3 regions of the Levilactobacillus sp. FUA 3915 genome follow, and region 1 is predicted to be linked to each of the others. Evidence: riboswitches for the same ligand, from Rfam matches in the RefSeq annotation. Region 1 holds a riboswitch; each other region holds the start of a gene.

What was found. Region 1 has a riboswitch for thiamine pyrophosphate ahead of ACEPST_RS09240 (ECF transporter S component). Riboswitches for the same ligand answer to the same signal wherever they lie in the genome.
Positions count from the first base shown of each region.
Region 2: it holds a riboswitch for thiamine pyrophosphate, as region 1 does, so the genes downstream of both, ACEPST_RS04055 (ABC transporter permease) here and ACEPST_RS09240 (ECF transporter S component) in region 1, are expected to answer to the same signal.
Region 3: it holds a riboswitch for thiamine pyrophosphate, as region 1 does, so the genes downstream of both, thiW (energy coupling factor transporter S component ThiW) here and ACEPST_RS09240 (ECF transporter S component) in region 1, are expected to answer to the same signal.

Region 1 covers NZ_CP168704.1:1,986,846-1,992,716, forward strand. Annotated here, with positions in the region: gene ACEPST_RS09235 (ABC transporter ATP-binding protein) at 1-1,023, opposite strand, end outside; gene ACEPST_RS09240 (ECF transporter S component) at 1,585-2,145, opposite strand; TPP riboswitch at 2,232-2,321, opposite strand; gene ACEPST_RS09245 (D-alanyl-D-alanine carboxypeptidase family protein) at 2,543-3,715, shown strand; gene ACEPST_RS09250 (serine hydrolase) at 4,340-5,512, shown strand.
Region 2 covers NZ_CP168704.1:826,110-831,980, reverse strand. Annotated here, with positions in the region: gene ACEPST_RS04065 (ABC transporter ATP-binding protein) at 1-601, opposite strand, end outside; gene ACEPST_RS04060 (ABC transporter substrate-binding protein) at 604-1,608, opposite strand; gene ACEPST_RS04055 (ABC transporter permease) at 1,605-2,357, opposite strand; TPP riboswitch at 2,417-2,522, opposite strand; gene ACEPST_RS04050 (hypothetical protein) at 3,387-3,524, shown strand; gene ACEPST_RS04045 (DMT family transporter) at 3,823-4,758, shown strand; gene ACEPST_RS04040 (IS1182 family transposase) at 4,918-5,871, shown strand, end outside.
Region 3 covers NZ_CP168704.1:988,251-994,121, forward strand. Annotated here, with positions in the region: gene ACEPST_RS04805 (MFS transporter) at 1-350, opposite strand, end outside; gene ACEPST_RS04810 (hypothetical protein) at 468-947, shown strand; gene ACEPST_RS04815 (IS256 family transposase) at 1,281-2,453, shown strand; gene ACEPST_RS04820 (filamentation induced by cAMP protein fic) at 2,566-3,228, shown strand; gene thiW (energy coupling factor transporter S component ThiW) at 3,301-3,810, opposite strand; TPP riboswitch at 3,883-3,981, opposite strand; gene ACEPST_RS04830 (hypothetical protein) at 4,113-4,916, shown strand; gene ACEPST_RS04835 (response regulator) at 5,726-5,871, opposite strand, start outside.

The DNA of each region.
Region 1 (5,871 bases):
CACGTTGAGAAATTGCGAGCTGGCCGCCTGGAACATGAGGCCCACGGACCGCGCGTACTGCTTGCGGGGGAGCTTTTGAATGTCGGTCCCGTCGTAGGTCAGGCGTCCTTGGTATTTGCCAAGGCGGACCAGCGCCCGAAAGAGGGTGGATTTGCCACTCCCATTGGGGCCGGTGATCAGGGTCGCTTGATGGGCAAATAGCGCCAGATCTTGCGGTGCCAATAGTTCACGCTCACCGTGTCCCAGGCGCAGTTGCGTGCCCTGCAGACTGATGGGCAGTTCACCCGGTAAAGTGACGTGAGTCAGCTGAAGCTTATCGGGGGTAAACGCCGCGAACCGGGCCTGCGTATCTGCTGGCGACAAGAGGGTCAGCTTCCCCATATCCAGCACGGCCAGATGGTCCACCCAGCGGTCGTAATTGCTGAGGTCGTGATCGGCGAGGATGATGGTCTTGCCGCGCTTGGTACACAGGGCGACAAGCTTTTCGAGCAGGGCCAGCCGCGTTGGCGGGTCGATGCTGGCGAAGGGTTCGTCCAGCAAAATGACGTCGCTGTCCATGGCCACGATGATGGCGAGGGCCACCTTCTGTTGTTCACCACCGGACAGCTGCATCAGTAGCCGGTCTTGTAAATCGGTGATGCCGATGAAATCGAGGGCGGCGGTGATTTTGGCGGGGATGTCAGCCGGGTCAATGCACTGGTTTTCCAGGGCGAACCGCAACTCGTTTTTCACCGTGTCCATGGTGAATTGCGTGCTGGGTTCCTGGAAGAGCATGGCGACGGTGGCGGCCCGCTTGGTTGGGGCAATGTCGGCCAGTGGCTGGTCGTTAAAGGTGATACTGCCAGCGGTTGGCAGCGGGGTGAGCCCCGCAATCAGCTTGAGCAGCGTCGACTTGCCGCCACCGGAGACCCCGGTTAATAGGGAAAACTTGCCACTGGGAAACGTGACGTTCAGGTCATCGAGGACGGGCCGGGAACGTTTGGGATAGGTAAATGTCAGTGAATGAACCGCTACGGTGGCCACAATGATTCCTCCAATTCTACAATGATGTTGCTGGGTTACGGGTACGCGTGGGAGTCGCCTTGCCGGTCGGTGAAAATGGACCGTGACGCTGTGGGCGGACACCCGAAGCCTGAGGAGCGGTCTTCGGGCTCACTTTGAGCCGCGAAAACCGCGTCTCAAAGATGCCAATTCTCTAAGCGGCAAGGTCCCCGCTAAGAGAATTCTCACGGCTGAGTCCATTTTCACCGACCTCACGGCTGATACGGCGGTAACCAGCAACGTTGGTGGTTACGGGATTCAGGGCCACCTTCACCTTGTGGTGGGTGGTCGTGAGTTAGCTGTGATTAATTTGGTATCGAAGCTGTTAAGCTTGTGTTCGGTTGGGTAATCTTTGACCCTTGGTGCGGTCAGAGATTGGATGGATAATAGGATGAGAAAATTGTTCAAGAATGATTGATTGGGGTGCAGACAGTGCCGGCCGTGAGGGAAAAGAAAATTGGCTCAGCCGAGGTTTAAGCCGTCCTGCCCCCAGCGTTCCGGTCAATTTTCTTTTCCCGGTAAAGCGCATGGTAAAATCAACCGTTATTTGACGTTTGGTAAGACGTGCGCGCGGGCTAGTAGGTTGGTGATCAGCTTGGTTAAGACGCCACCGAAGAGGAAGACCGAGCAGAAACGGACCGCGAACAGGAGAATCAGGAAACCAAAGTGGTAAGCGGAGTACCCACTGCGGACCAGGTCCCAGGCGAAGGTGACAATCGTGGTGGTCAGCGCGGTCAGAACCAGCGTGACCCAATTGTATTTCTTGTAGCGCATGGCGGCGAAGCCAATTTCAGCGCCCAGTCCTTGCACGGCGCCGGAAATCAGCGTGCTAGCGCCCCAGATGCCGCCCAGGAACATTTCCACAACGGCGCCGAGAAATTCGCCCAGCGTGGCCGCCCCTGGAATCCGGATGATAAAGCCGGCCAGGGGACCCGCCATGACCCAGACACCCAGCAAAATTTCGTTAGCCAGGGGTTGGAGCCCAAATGGGGCGAGGGCCGCTGCCAATAACGTGTAAACGGGATTAATGACCCAGAAAATAACCCCCATAAAAATTGCTAAAATTGTGACCAAAATAATATCTCTAATATGCCAAGCCTTCATAACCCGATGCCTCCTAGAATTTTTTGACAGGGGAGTCTATTGTGAAAAAAATCCCCACTAAGAAAGTGCTTAGTGGGGTTCATTGACAGCATAAAAGTACGCATCCCTTCGCTGGTATTAACCAGAGCAGGTTCAATGGGTTTGATCTCAGCCGTGAGGCACCCCAGTCGTATTTGATTGACTCTAGCGTAACTAATTTGCTGGGTAAATGCAACCATTGCCCAAAATAATCGTGCCTAGTCGTTGATTTATTCAGGATGGAAACGTTTTTTACAATTTCGTTACGACCGGGATATTTCACGTCTAAAGCGGTTAATCGGGCTATCCGTTGCGGGGCAAGAGTGCTATTCTAATAGTTGGTTATCTTAATTATTATACGATAGGAAGGATTTAACTCATGAGAAATTTACATATGAAACGCGGCCTGATGGCGTTTGCCGTGGCCTTAACGGTCGGCGGCACTATCAGCGCTGTCGTGCCTGCCAACGCTGCTTCAGCCTACAAAACGGTCAGCACGAAAACCATTAAGAAGACGGCCTACCACAAGAAACATGCCAAGGGAGCCATTTATAACAAAGCCCACACCCGTAAGGTCAGCAACCTAACGACCCACCCGCACACGACGTGGTACGCCACGAAGCAGGCGACGCTGAAGCATGGCAAGTCGACCGGCGTTTATTTCTACGTCAAGAACAGCAAGAATAGTGTGAAGGGCTGGGTTTGGCACGGCTACCTGAAGAAGGGGAAGGCGCCATTTGTCTTGACCAAGGCCAAGGCGGCGGTTGCCATGAACGCCAAGACGGGGAAGGTCGTTTGGTCCAAGAACGCCAACACCGCACGGCCCATCGCGTCCGTTTCTAAATTAATGACGTTATATCTGGCTTTGAAGAAGGTTGATGGCAAGACCAGCAACTGGAATCACAAGGTCAAGATTACCAGCCGTGGCTTGGTTTCCATGAGCCGGAGTGCCGACTGTGGGGGCTTCCATTTCAAATTGAATCATAGCTACACCGTCAAGCAACTGTACTACGCGGCATTCCTGGATTCGTCCAACAACTCCGCTATCGCGCTGGGCAAATGGGTCAGCGGCAGTAACGGCAAGTTTATCAAGAAGATGAACGCCCAAGCCAAGTCCTGGAAATTGGGTAAGGCCCACTTCGTTTCAGCTTCCGGTCTGGAAAACAGCGACCTGCGGCGGTTCGGTTACGGCTACGGTAAGGCCAACGCCAACAAGGTTTCCGCTAAGGACGTTGCCATTATTGCCCGGCACCTGATCACCAGCTACCCCCGTATCTTAAAGGATGGCAAGATTGGCTCGATGAAGGTCAACGGTCAGGTCTGCCACAACTACAACAACCTGTTGAAGGGGCGGAAGTACTACCGCGCCTCACTGAAGGTCGATGGGTTGAAGACGGGTTACACGCCGCTGGCTGGGTACTGCTTCGTGGGTACCGGTCAGAAGAAGGGTAAGCAACGTGTGATCACCGTTGTGTTGCATGATGAGAACGAGTTCACGGAGACGAAGTCCTTGATGGATCACGCCTACCGCCTCAGCAGCATGAACAACTAATCCTGGGTTTAAATTTGTGTTGTGGACAGCGCCTCCGGGCTGGTGAAAACTGGGCCTGGTCGCGTCCGTTCCCGGCGGCGAGCTCAAGGCACCCTGCTGTGGGGTCGGTTCCAGCCTGAGAAGCGGGCTTCCACCTCAACTTTGAGCCTGAGGGGCGGTCTCAAAGGCTGTCCCATGCTCTAAGCTGAGTGAGAAACCTCAGCTAAGACCATCGACACAGCCGGTCACCTTGGCTCGCCTCTGGTCACTCCCACGACCGGCCCAGTTTTCCCAGCCCTGCGGCTGACACTGGTTTAGCCCGCAGGATTGGTTGTTTTGCTTCGTGGAGGTGGCTGACTGCTGGGGTTGTGTTGTGGTTGGTCAGATTCACGTAATAGCCATAAAATTGTTTTGAAAAGGTCCTACTGAGAGTTTTCTTGGTAGGACCTTTTTCGTGGCTTGAATTGTGTCTACTGAAGAGTCCACAATCGTTAACCATCCTAGTTATTTAGCCACCAACTTGTGGATTACGGTAAAGTTACGTCCCCAACAAGTAAGTTACAGATGGGCCGGAATCCTTGTGGGAACGGCGTTTATCGTGTTAGGGTGACTTATATAAAGTTTTTAATGAGGAGAGGTCTACATATGATGAAATCAGGAAAAACCAAGTGGCTGGTGCTGGCGTTAATGTTTGTATTGACGCTGGGTGCCGGGCTGAGCTTGCAGGTGACTGCCGATGCGGCCGTTTATTCTACGGTGTCGACGGCGACCATGACCAAGACGGCTTACCACAAGAAGAGCACGGCAGGGGCCATTTATAATCAGGCGCATAATCGTAAGATTGCTTCGCTGAAGAGTTACCCCAACACGACTTGGTACGCCACCCAGAAGGCAACCTTGAAGCACGGTAATTCTAAGGGGATTTACTATTATGTGGCCAACAAGTCTGGTTCCGTGAAGGGCTGGATCTGGCACGGCTACCTGACCAAAGGAAAGGCGCCATTCGGTCTGAAATACGCCAAGAACGCTATTGCCATGGACTACACGACGGGTAAGGCCGTCTGGTCCAAGAGTGCCAACACGGCGCGGCCCATCGCGTCCGTTTCTAAATTGATGACGCTGTACCTGGTCTTACAAAAGGTTGACGGCAACGCATCTACTTGGAACCAGGTCGTCGACACCAGTAGCAAGGGCCTGATTGCCATGAGCAAGAGTTCTGCCTGCGGCGGTTTTGTGTTCCAAACGGGGCACACTTACACCGTCAGAGAGCTGTATGACGCGGCCTTGCTGGATTCTTCCAACAACGCGGCAATCGCTTTGGGCGAATGGGTTGCCGGTAGCAATGCTAAGTTCATTCAACAGATGAACGCGCAAGCCAAGAGCTGGAACCTGGGTAAGGCCAGTTTCGTCTCGGCTTCCGGTCTGGAAAACAGTGACTTGAAGGCCTTTGGTTACGCCTACGGGACAGCCAATGCCAACATGGTCTCCGCCAAGGATGTGGCGCTGATTGCGCGGCACCTGATCCAAGACTACCCCCAAATTTTGACCGACGGCGCGGTTGGGTCAAAGACCGTTGATGGCCAACTCTGCTACAATTATAACAACATGCTGTCTGGTCGGAAATACTACAAGGCGTCATTGAACGTTGATGGCTTGAAGACCGGGTACACGCCGCTGGCTGGGTACTGCTTCGTGGGGACTGGTCAACAGGCTGGCAAGCACCGGGTGATTACCGTGGTGCTGCATGATATTAATGAGTTCACGGAAACGCAATCCCTGATGAAGCAAGCCTACAGCTACAGCAGCATGAAAGCTTAATCTGGGGGTTAAACTTGTGTTTGTGGACAGCGCCTCCGGGCTGGTGAAAATGGGCCGTGGCGCTGTGGGCGCACGCCCGAAGCCGAAAGGCGGTCTTCGGGCTTACTTTGAGCCGCTAAGAAGCGCGTCTCAAAGATAGCAGTTGCCTAAGCGGGGAACCCGCTAAGGCAACTCCCACGGCTGAGCCCATTTTCACCAGCCCTGCGGCTGACACTGGTTTAGCCCAGGATTGTGTCGTTCTGCGTCGTGAGAGGTGACTGGTTACTGGGATGGGGGTATCCGTTCCCGTCACCTTGGATCGTCACTGGTCACTTCCACGGCTGGCCCGGTTTTCCCAGCTCTGCGGCTGATACGGGTTG
Region 2 (5,871 bases), 1.2 Mb from region 1:
ACACGAGAATCCGGTCGGACAGATAGATGGCCTCCTCGATATCGTGGGTGACCAGTAAGGTTGTCCGTTTCAACTCGGCCGGCAGTCCCAGCAACCAGTCCTGCATCAGGCCCCGCGTCATCGCGTCCAGGGCCCCGAATGGCTCATCTAATAGGCGGTAGTCGGCCGGGTTGAGCATGGTTCGTAACAGGGCGACCCGTTGCCGCATCCCCCCGGACAGCTGGTGGGGCAGAAACTTGCGGTAGGGCAGGAGGCCACAGAGCGTGAGCAATTCGGTGACCCGTTCCTGGTCCACGGGTTGATGGTTGATCCGTTGATACAACGTGATATTTTGATCGATGGTGTACCAGGGAAACAACATGTCCTCCTGGGGTAGGTAACTGAACGTGGTGTTGAGTCCCGTAATCGGCTGGTCATCGACCGCCAGACTACCGGTGGAAGGCGTCAGTAGCCCGGTCAACAATTTCAAAATGGTGGATTTGCCCGCACCACTGGGCGCAATCAACGACACGAAGCTGCCGTCCGCAATCGTTGCAGTCACGTCATTTAAAATGTCTAGCTTATCCAGCGTGAGGCTGACATTTTGCAAGGTAATCGGCATGGCTAGTCTCCGACGTACTGATTGGTGTAGAGGGTATCGGCCGGGATGGTCTTCTTGATCAGGCCATAGTCCTTCATGAAGCCGGTGTAGTTGTCCCAAACCTTCGCGTCCATCTGGCCCCATTTGGCTGCGTCATCCGTGTAGTTAGCTGAGAGGAAGGCTTGCGATTCTTCCAGGAAACTCAGGTCGGAATCCTTGGCGTACTTGTGTAAAATCTTGGCGTCGGCTTTGGGATGGGCCATGGCGTCTTGGTAGCCCTTCTTGGTGGCGCTCATAAAGGCCTTGATCAGCTTGGGGTCCTTCTTTAATTGGGTATTGTTGGTGATAATCACGGGTGTGTAGTAGTCCAGTCGCTTATCCAATTTGCGGAGTGGCATGTAGTTCACCTTGATGCCATCATCCTTGGCACGAATCACGTCCCAGCCTTGGAACCACCACTGCAGGTCGTTCTTCTTGCCCAAACTCTTGGGGCCATCGCCGGTCGCACCGACAACCTTCAGGGATTTGGGATCGACCTTAGCCTTGCTCATGACGGCTTTCAACACGGCTTCTTCACTAGGTGTCTGCCAACCGGCGTAGGTCTTGCCCGCAAAATCCTTGGGTGAGGTGATGCCACTGGACTTGAGCGAGACGAACCCGGACGTGTTGTGCTTGATGACGGTTCCAATCGCCTTGACGGGGATGTTCTTGCCGTCGGCGTGGGCGAACGTCACGTCTTCTTGGTAGCTGACCCCGAATTGGGCCTTGTTGGCGCCGACCATACCGATACTGGTGGCGTTGTCGCCGGGCTCAATAATCTTGACGTTTAAGCCGGCCTTCTTAAAGTAGCCCTTGTCCTTCGCCACGTACAGCCCCGTGTGATTGGTATTGGGCACGTAGTCGAGGACGATTGACACATCGGTCAATTTCTTAGCAGATTTAGAATCAGACGATTGATTTTTAGCATTACCACAGGCTGTCAGTGAAAGTAATAGTGGCACCAGGAACCAAAGCTTCGTTAATTTCATGATAATCTCCCTTGGATGAATGTTTTATAATATAATTTTTGAAAAATGCGCGTCACGATGTTTAACCCTAAACTCAGCACAATCACGCAGAGAATGGCGGCGAAGACCTTATCGATTTGGTAGCCGTTCTTCACGCGGATCATGTAGTAGCCCAGCCCCGCCTCGGCGCTCAGCCATTCCCCGATGATGGCGCCGCTGACGCAGTAGGTGGCGGCGATTCGCAAGCCAGCGAAGAATCCCTGCATGCCTTGTGGAATCTTCAGGAGCCGGTAGACTTGCCAGCTTTTGGCCCCCATGGTCTGGAGAAAGCGAATCTGCTCACCGGAGACCTTTCCCAGCGCCTCCGAGAAGGCCACAATGATGGGAAAGTAACTCATGAGAACGACCAGAATAATCTTGGGCGCCATGCCAAAGCCAAACCACAGGCTCAGCAAGGGACCCAGCACCATGACGGGCAGGGTTTGTGAGATGACCAGCAGCGGGTAAAATGACTGGTATAGGAGTTGCCAGCGGTCCATGACCAACGCCGTACAGAAGGCTAACAGGCAGGCGATACCCAAGCCAATCATGGATTCATATAAAGTCACCCACGAATTTTGCAGGAGACCAGGCCCGTCCGCCACCAGCGCCTGACTCACGGCCACCGGACTGGGTAAAATGAACGCCGGTGTGTGCAGGAGGGTGACCGCGAGTTGCCAAGCGGCCAACAGCAGGACCAGGCTGCCCAGCGGGTATAGCTTGCGTTTCATGTAAAACCACCTTTCTTCACTAAAAAAGCCCCATCCGGGGGAGTAAGTCCGCCTGGATAGAGCATCCGCGCGTTTCTCCCTGCGCCAGTGTTAGCTGACAGGTTCAATGGGTCAAAGTTCACAACTTACTCTCGTGCCGTTTAACGGTATCCCCAGAAACTTTTTAAGTTGGACTTAGTATAGCATGGCAATTCTACCGGAACAACTCAATTTACTTGTCCCAAAGTGAATCCTACGAAATTTGATTGTGGTGATTTTTAGGCGCCAATCCCGTGGTATGAAAGGCTTTGTCCGAGGATGTGAAATTAAAATCACGCAATTTTGGCAGGCAAACGGTCGCAATCTTTCGTAGCGATGGGGCAAAATGTCCGAGACTAAAATCGTTTGACACTTAACCAGTCGTTCCCCTTAATTTGCTGGCCAAGCTAACCGAATGACTCTACGGGAGTGCTGGCGGCGAGTATCGTAAAATGAATCCAAAGTCATGGCTAAAGTTATGACGTGACTTGGTTACTCAGCTTTATCAGAGAAATTGTGGACCGTGTCTAGTGACTACCATCAACGTGACTGGCGGGTTCTGAGCTGAGATTGGGGGGGCTTCGCGCATGCGAGGTTCCTTTTTGGTTTGGGGTCTAAACTAGTCGTTGGGTTCGCCTCCGGGATGGGGAAAATGAGCCTGGTCTCGTCCGTTCCCGGCGGTGAGCTCAAGGTGCCCTGCTGTGGGGCCGGTTCCAGCCAAAGAGCGGGCTTCCACCTAAACTTTGGGCCTGAGGGGCGGTCTCAAAGGTTGTCCCATGGTCTAAGCTGAGAAAAACCGCTCAGCTAAGACCATCGACACAGCTGGTCACCTTGGCGCGCCTCTGGTCACTTCCACGACTGGCTCATTTTCCCCAGCTCTGCGGCTAAGACTGGTTTAGCCCCCAAAACCGGACGGACTCTTTGGTTTTGTTGAGTCTAATAGTGTATTGGATACCACCACGTGTGATATATTACTCGGTAAGAATCTGCTTGATATGGGAGGGAAATCTGGTGGAAAAAGCCTATGTTGATGACTTGATTGCAGAATATATGCAGGACGATAACGTTAAGACAGACATGCTGAAAGAAAAAATCCAACTGGACTTGGATGTAAACTCATTGCAGACTAAAGGGACTTCTCTCAAATAATAATTTGAGGCGTCACTCTGATACTAGTTCAAAGATATTTACACGAGGCTAACCGTCAAAGGTGGCCTCGTTTTTATTCGTCTAAAAAGAAAACGCTTAAGACTAAGAATCTCGTGAAAATTTCCTAAAATGGGCGGGACTTTTAATCATCTTTGTTATACTGGTCAGTGCTCGTTAATTTTAGAATGCACGAACGGCGATGGTTGGCATAGCCTTGTCGTTTATAAAATAATGCATAAATCGGCACAAAGAGAGGGAGACTGATTATGAAATTTGGACTGACACGGGTGGGGCGGCTATGACTCCACAACATCATTTACGCGGCGTGTTACTGGCGAGTGTGGCCTGCATCTTGTGGGGCATCTCAGGGGTTGCGGCAAGCACGCTGTTTACGATGAACCCCGAAGTGACGGCACTGTGGCTGACCCAGGTCCGCATGATCAGTGCCGGGATTATTCTACTGGTCTTTGGCCAAGTGATTGGCATCAAGCCGTTTGAAATTTGGCGCCAGCGGGGCACGGCTCTGCGTGTCGTCAGCTACGGCCTATTGGGATTGGTGCCAGTTCAGCTGTGCTATTTCGAGGCGGTTAAGGTCGGCAATGCGCCGGTCGCCACAATTATTCAGTTCCTCGGACCGTTCATCATTAGTATCTATTTCTTAGTATTCAAGCACGTGACGCCGACCCGACCCGAAGCCATGGGGATGGCGATTGCCTTCATCGGGACCCTGTTAATCGTGACGCACGGGCACCTCAACAGCCTGGCTATTTCACCGGTCGTCCTATTCTGGGGTGGACTGTCAGCCATCGGAGTTGCGACGAACACGCTGATTCCGCGGCCACTGTTGCCCAAGTTTGGCGCCGTTTCCGTAACCGGCTGGGGCCTGCTAGTGGCTGGTATCTGTTTAAATGTTTTCGGTCCCGTTTGGCAGGAACACGTGACGTTGTCCTGGGCCGGCTGGAGCATGATTGGCATCATTATTGTCTTCGGAACAGTTATTCCATTCCTGATGTTTGCCCACGCGCTGGGCTACATCTTGCCAACCACGGCCAGCTTGCTGGACGCCTTCGAACCCTTGTCCGCCACGGTATTTTCCGTGATGTTCCTCAATGTTCAATTGACCAAGTTCGACTTGATTGGCGGCGCGCTGGTGATCTTAGCGGTGATGGTGCTGTCGTTAAATGGGCGCCAGATGATTCGTCTAATCCGCCGCTTCCGCACCAATCCGGACTAAATCTGGGACAAACTCCCAGCTCATGTATTGAAAAGGACTGTTTCGAGAAATCATCGATTCCTCGGAACAGTCCTTTTTTGAATCTTATGTATACACAGAGATGGTAATCCCTGGTATTATTTAGGTGCTGAACCAGAAAGAAAAGAGATAACTAACTCTATGCAAATGAATTATACCAGTAATCAAACCACTTTAAAACTCAACTTAACTTGGAAACCACAGCTAAACAGCGTTGCTTGGGCGATTAACGCCATTGTCGATGATATTCCAACTAACGTTATTCAAGCCAGTTCGGCCCCGAATGGCCGTCCGTCATACCCGCCACAGTTACTCCTAAAGCTCTTGTCCTTCGGCTACTTGCGTCGAACCTTTTCGGGTCGAAAGCTTGCTCAAATGGCTAACGAAAACCTCGTCATGCGTTGGTTCATGGGTAATCACTTTGCTATTCCTAGTTATCGAACTTTCAATCGTTTTCGGAGTAATCCCAAAACTCATGGGCTAATCAACGGGCGCTTCCGAGCCTTCCGTGATTACCTAACGATGATCGGTATTTTCAATAGATCTGCCCTATTCATTGACGGTACGAAGATTTTGGCCGATGCCAATAAATACACGTTTGTTTGGCGTAAATCCCTTGAGAAGGCTGAGCCCAGGCTTGATGACAAGACGGCATTACTTTACCAAAACTTGGTTGAGTATCAGGTTTCCGTCCCACATCTTTCGCCACAAAAACAAGCATTAACTAGCTCCGAGCTTGTTGAACTAGGCACCTCGTTGACCCTTGCTATCACTGACTTAACTAGAAAAATCAAACTGGAAAAGCCACACCGTGGTGGATCAACGGCCAAACGTCGTCGGCGAAAGCTAAAACTAAAACACTTTCTCCATGTCTTAACGATTGACTATCTACCACGCAAACAAAAATATGAGTTTGCTGAGGCTACTTTTGGTCAGCGAAATAGCTTCTCAAAGACTGACGTAGATGCTACTTTTATGCGGATGAAAGAGGATCCCATGAAGAATGGCCAATTGAAGCCGGGCTATAACTTACAGGTCGCCAGTCAAAATCAGTTTGCGTTTTATTATCAACTCTTCCAGCGGCCAACCGATACT
Region 3 (5,871 bases), 1.0 Mb from region 1:
ATCTGAGGTGCCACCGAGGTGATGCCGACTAATCCCGTGGCGACCGCAAAGACGCCGGCGTTCGGCGCCCAATGTGCTAATAATAAGGAAAGAATAGATAATACCATCATGAATTGAATCAACCGATATCGGTCGAAAATGTCCCCCAGTGGCACGATTAGTAACAGGCCAAAGGCGTATCCCAGCTGCGTGACCATCGCCAGCGTGCCGACGACCGCCTTGGACAGGTTGAAGTCCGCTGCAATTAAATTTTCAATCGGTTGAATAAAGTTCAGGTTGGCCACAATGACCCCCGTCACGACTGCCATCAACAAGATGGTCTTTTTTGACAACGTTACTTGCTCTTTCACTCCGCAAAACCTCCTACGTAAAAGTTTAAGACTTTTACGCGGAAAAGGCCACCATCCCTCATATTCCCGGTTAATCAGTCACTCTGGTATAATAGGCGGTATCGGAGGGGATTATTTATGAATAAATTTATAACAGGAACCATCGTTGTCTTGGGGCTAGCGCTCGGTTGCGGGGAAGCCACCATGGCGCAGGCTCAGGCCAAAACCAAATGGACGCCCGGCACACCGAAACAGTTGCGCGGTGTCTGGTACGCCAAGCCACGCGTGCAGCACATGGGCCACGACACCACTGAGATTACGAACAACGCGATGATCTTGATTCCCAAGTGGTTGTACGTGATGTACGACTACGGTACGCACGACTATGGCGGCAATCGCCTGGCCTACAAGAAAGTTGGTCAAGCCTACCACTTGCGGTCCTACGACAGCGTTGAAAAAACGTGGGCCTACACCAAACTCCAGCGTCAGGGGAAGACGTTGAAGCTACAAAAGTACGGGACACGTAAGACCGGAAAAGCCTTTAAGTCGCACGCCGGCCACACCTATCAACTGCAATATAAACCAAAATTAAGTGTCAGCGTTTTGACCCGCAAGTAAGCGAAAGCGCCTGGGACAAAACTCCTAACTCACGTATTGAAAAGGACTGTTCCGAGAAATCGATGATTTCTCGGAACAGTCCTTTTTTGAATCTTATGTATACACAGAGAAGACAATCCCTGCTATTCTTAAGGCGCTGAACCCCCCAAAAAGAGATTATGAATACGTAGACTCAAGACCTATGCCTAGTTTCAACCAGGCCTAGCAGTTAAAACCCGGGAGTGTTTAAATAATTATGTGTAAATAGAAAAATAAGCAATTGAAAAGGGAAAGCCTCTCCCTTATGATAGTTAGCAACCACACTCACTTCATAGGACATAGGAGGCTTTCCCCATGACTCAGTTTAACAAAGAAATTATGGCAGCACTAGCACAAAAGCAAGATTTGGACGAAGTTTTTCGGCAACATTTGGAAACGGCCATCAATGATTTAATGCACGAGGAACTTTCATCGTTCCTCGGTTATGAACCCTACGACCGCCAAGGCTTTAACAGCGGCAATTCACGCAATGGGCATTATCTGCGAACCTTTAAAACTAAGTATGGGGAACTAAACTTGGAGGTTCCACGCGACCGAAATGGCGCCTTTAATACGCAAACTATTCCAAGCTATCAACGCCAAACGGATGGTTTAGAAGCCACGGTTGTCCAGCTCTACGAAAAAGGGATTACCACTAGTGAGATCGCGGATTTGATTGAGAAAATGTATGGTGCTCATTACACACCACAAACGGTTTCAAACCTCACGAAGGTCGTTGACCAACAGGTCAACGCCTTCAAGACGCGCCCTCTAGCGAGTCGTTACGCAGTCATTTATGTGGACGCAACATACTTACCTCTGCGCCGGGACTCAGTGGCTAAAGAAGCCGTGCATATCGCCATTGGCATTCGACCAAATGGTATGAAAGAGGTCCTAGCATACCAAGTCGCTCCAACTGAATCCAGTACCGTTTGGGAAGAGCTTCTCGTGGACATTCAGCAGCGTGGTGTAAAAGAAGTCCTCTTATTCGTGGCCGATGGCTTAGTCGGCCTTACCAACACAATTGGTGACCACTTCCCTAAGGCTAAGCTCCAGCAGTGCCTGATCCACGTCAGTCGGAACATTGAAGCTCACGTTCGAACTAAGGACCGACAAGAGGTCCTTAACGACTTCAAACTGATCCATCAAGCAGCTACCATGGACGACGCAAAACAGGCCTTAGCTGACTTCATAGACAAGTGGCAAAAGGCGTATCCAAAAGTAACGGGCAAGCTAGAAAATAATCCTCATCTCTTGACCTGTTTCACTTTTCCAGCTGCGATACGCAGTAGCATCTACAGCACAAATCTCATTGAATCATTCAACAAGAAGCTAAAACGGCAGACAAAGAAGAAAGAACAATTTCCAAATGAACCAGCACTAGAACGCGTTCTGGTCACAGTTATTCGTGACTACAACGGCCAAAATTTTGAGCGAACGCATCGAGGTTTCAAGCAAATTCAAGATACGTTAGAATCCATGTATTAGAAGCTAGCTAATGGGAGAGGACTTCCATTTACACAAAAAATTTGACACTCCCAAACCCGGGCCTAACTATGCTAATATTACTATACGAGTACGCCTTACAGGAGGTGACACCATGCAATTTACAGATAAATTTAAAATGACTAAGCAACAAGCGCAGTTCTTTGCTAAAAAGAACCTGGTCAACTTGATCTACGCGACTTCCAAGTTTGAAGGCACGCATGCCACGTTACCTCAGACGCGGACCATTGTTGAAGGGATGTCAGTGTCTGGCATCTCAACGGACGACATCACCACTATCGTTAATTTAAAACGCGGTTGGCAATTCGCTATCGACAATCAGGCCCCCTATTCACTGGCTATCAGCAATGAGATCAATCGCTTGGTCGCCCAAGCTGATTCGCTTGACCACGGTCATATCCGTACAGTCAATGTTACGTTAGATGATACGGAATACGTCCCAGACATTCCAGTTGCAGACCAAGTTCCGGAGCTGATCAACGTAACTTTAGCGCAAGACAAAACACAGACTGAATGCTTGCTGGATCTATTGCTGTTGATGATGCGTAATCAGTTTTACTGGGACGGAAATAAGCGTACAGCATTCTTGACCATCAACTATCTAGCTATTCCCATGGGTGTCGGTATCATCACCGTCAACGAACAGCAATTGGAAACCTTTAACGAGTTGTTAGCGCCATTTTACGAAACTAATGACGGTCGACAACTGAAAGACTGGTTGTACGCTAATTGCATTCACGGACTCGATTTAGCTTAAGATACGGCAAGAGTGGGGACACAAAAATCGAGTCTGGGGTTTTGTCTGTCCCAGACTCTTTTTTGCACCCATTTACTTGCCCTGAAGCTTATCCAATCGTGGTGCAATCACGGTCGACCACATGCTCTTCAAGAGCGCGTAAGCCAAGATAACCCCGACCAAGGCGCTCATGAAGAAACTGGGTAGAAACAGCCAGACGGCCCCGGTCGTCCCCATCAACCAAGCGGCCATGGGATAGGCCACGAAGGCACCAATCACGCCCGACCCCAGTAGTTCCCCGCAGACGCCGGCTAGGAGCTTCCCCGTTTTCTGGAAGAGCCAGCCGCTAAGAAACGCGCCAATCATACTGCCAGGAAAGGCCAACACTGTGCCAGTCCCCATGATATTGCGAATCACCGAGGTCAAAAATGCCTGCGCCAAAGCCCACCACGGTCCCAACAAAACGCCAGAGACCACGTCGATCAAATGCTGAACCGGGGCAACCTTGGCGACCCCAATCGTAAAGGAAAACACACTCCCACCAATCACGGCCAACGCCACCAACATGGCGGTCAGCGTTATCGGATACACTTTCTTGGACATCCTCGTCACACTCCTACTGCAAATTTACCAAAAAAGTCCCCGTTCCCCACGACGACGGCTCCCCTGGCATTTCCAGCAGACCGACCTCTTTCCTACGCGAGTCTTAGCTCAACAGGTTCAAAGGGATTGGCACGTGTCCATCTCAGCCGACTGGCACCCCTAGTGTCTTTTTCAGTTAATCCCGACTATACCGGGTGTAAAATTCAAAAGCAACTCATAATATGCTGGACTGATTGAACGTTAATTGGATTATCTCTCACATCAAACGGCAGACTGGTATACTAGGCAGTGGAGGGGATTATATGTTCAAAAAGATCGTTATCTTAACTGTTTTAACACTGTCTGCCATTCTAATATGGCCTACTGCCGCGCACGCGAGCCAGTACGTGACGACCGACAGCTACAGCCTGTCGCGGCCATCCTACTACCATAACCGGGATACTCAGACGCACTATTTGTGGAATCAACAGCACACGGCCAAATTACATAATACGAAATACTTTCCGCACACGACCTGGGTCGCCCAAAAGACGGCGCTACTCCAGCACGGCACGCACGTGGCCCGTTACTACTACGTGGTCAGTAAGAACAAACGGACTGCGGGTTGGGTCTGGCACGGCTTTCTAAAGTCCGGGACTTACCGCAAGCAAGTGCTCGCTACCGATGGACTCAGCCTATCAACGGCCCTGAACACTACTGACCAGAATCAGCTCAATCTTTTTGTCATTAAGCAGTTACAAAAGGATGGTTACGAAAACAATAACCACCTCGCAATGATGTACGATTACTACATGTCTAATCACCTGACGCCCGACCAAATGTCCATGGCCGCCGTCATCCAGCTTGTGCGGATCAAGAACTTAGACGCCGAGAAAATTACGACGGTCAATCTCCCAGCTATCACAAATCTAGCAGCGGCGATTGACCCCCAGCATCACAACGCCAAATTGGAAACGATGGGCAAGGGCCAACTGGGCCTCAAAATCGTCGCCAGCGTCGAGAAGGCACTAGTTGCCAACCACGATACGACCTACGTTTTATACCCAACGGCGAGCGGTAATCTGACAAATGGCCAGATTTCCTTCACGCTGTATCTTTACGAATGATGACTAACTAAACACACACATGACACAAACACAAAGGCCCCGAGAAAATTTCTCAGGGCCTTTACGTTTGTAAAAGATTCTAACCTTATTGACGTAAACTTCAGCAAATCAGCATCCACCACTAATCTAGGTCTATACTCTTCGTAGCGATAGCCGGAGTGGAGGCCGTTTACATGAAACCAGTTAACATTTTTGACACCTACTCTAAATGGTTTAAGCTGCTAAACGCACTCTTTATCCCTTTTGCCATATTAGAGCTGGTAGCAATCAAGCTGAACATCTTAAGCCTAATCGCCTCAATACTCAGCGGCATTTACTTTAGTCTCTGGTTTGTATCCCTTATCGGCGAGAGCATTTACAGGATCATCAGATACTTGATTCGGAATCGTCCTAAAAATTAAAGCGTGCTCAGGCTCAAACCTGAACGCGCTTTTTACATAGATAGTTATTTTAGAATATTATTCTGTCCAATCCTACCAAACCACAACCAACACCTTGACCATAACCACAAGTTTCAGTTCTAAACCCGTGCCAGCCGCAGGGATGGTAAAACTGGGCCTAGCTGTGAGCAATGTCAGTGACCAGAGGCGGGTCAAAATGCCCGGCTGTGTCGGTGGTCTTGGCTGGGGTATTCTCCCAGCCTAGCCCACGGGACAACCTTTGAGACCGCTCTTCGGCTCAAAGTTGAGGTGGAAGCCCGCCCCTCAGGCTGGAACCGGCCCCACAGCAGGGTGTTTTGAACCCACCGGCGGGAACGGACAGTCCCCACAGCGACCAGGCCCAGTTTTCACCAGCCCGGAGGCGCCAGTTTAGAACTCGATTAACTTGTGGTGGATGGCGTAGCGGACTAGCTCGACGTGCGACGTCAAATCCAATTTCCGCATAATACTAGCCTTATGCGCCTCCACCGTCTTGGTCGTGATATTCAGCTTAGCCGCCACTTCCTTGTTGGAGT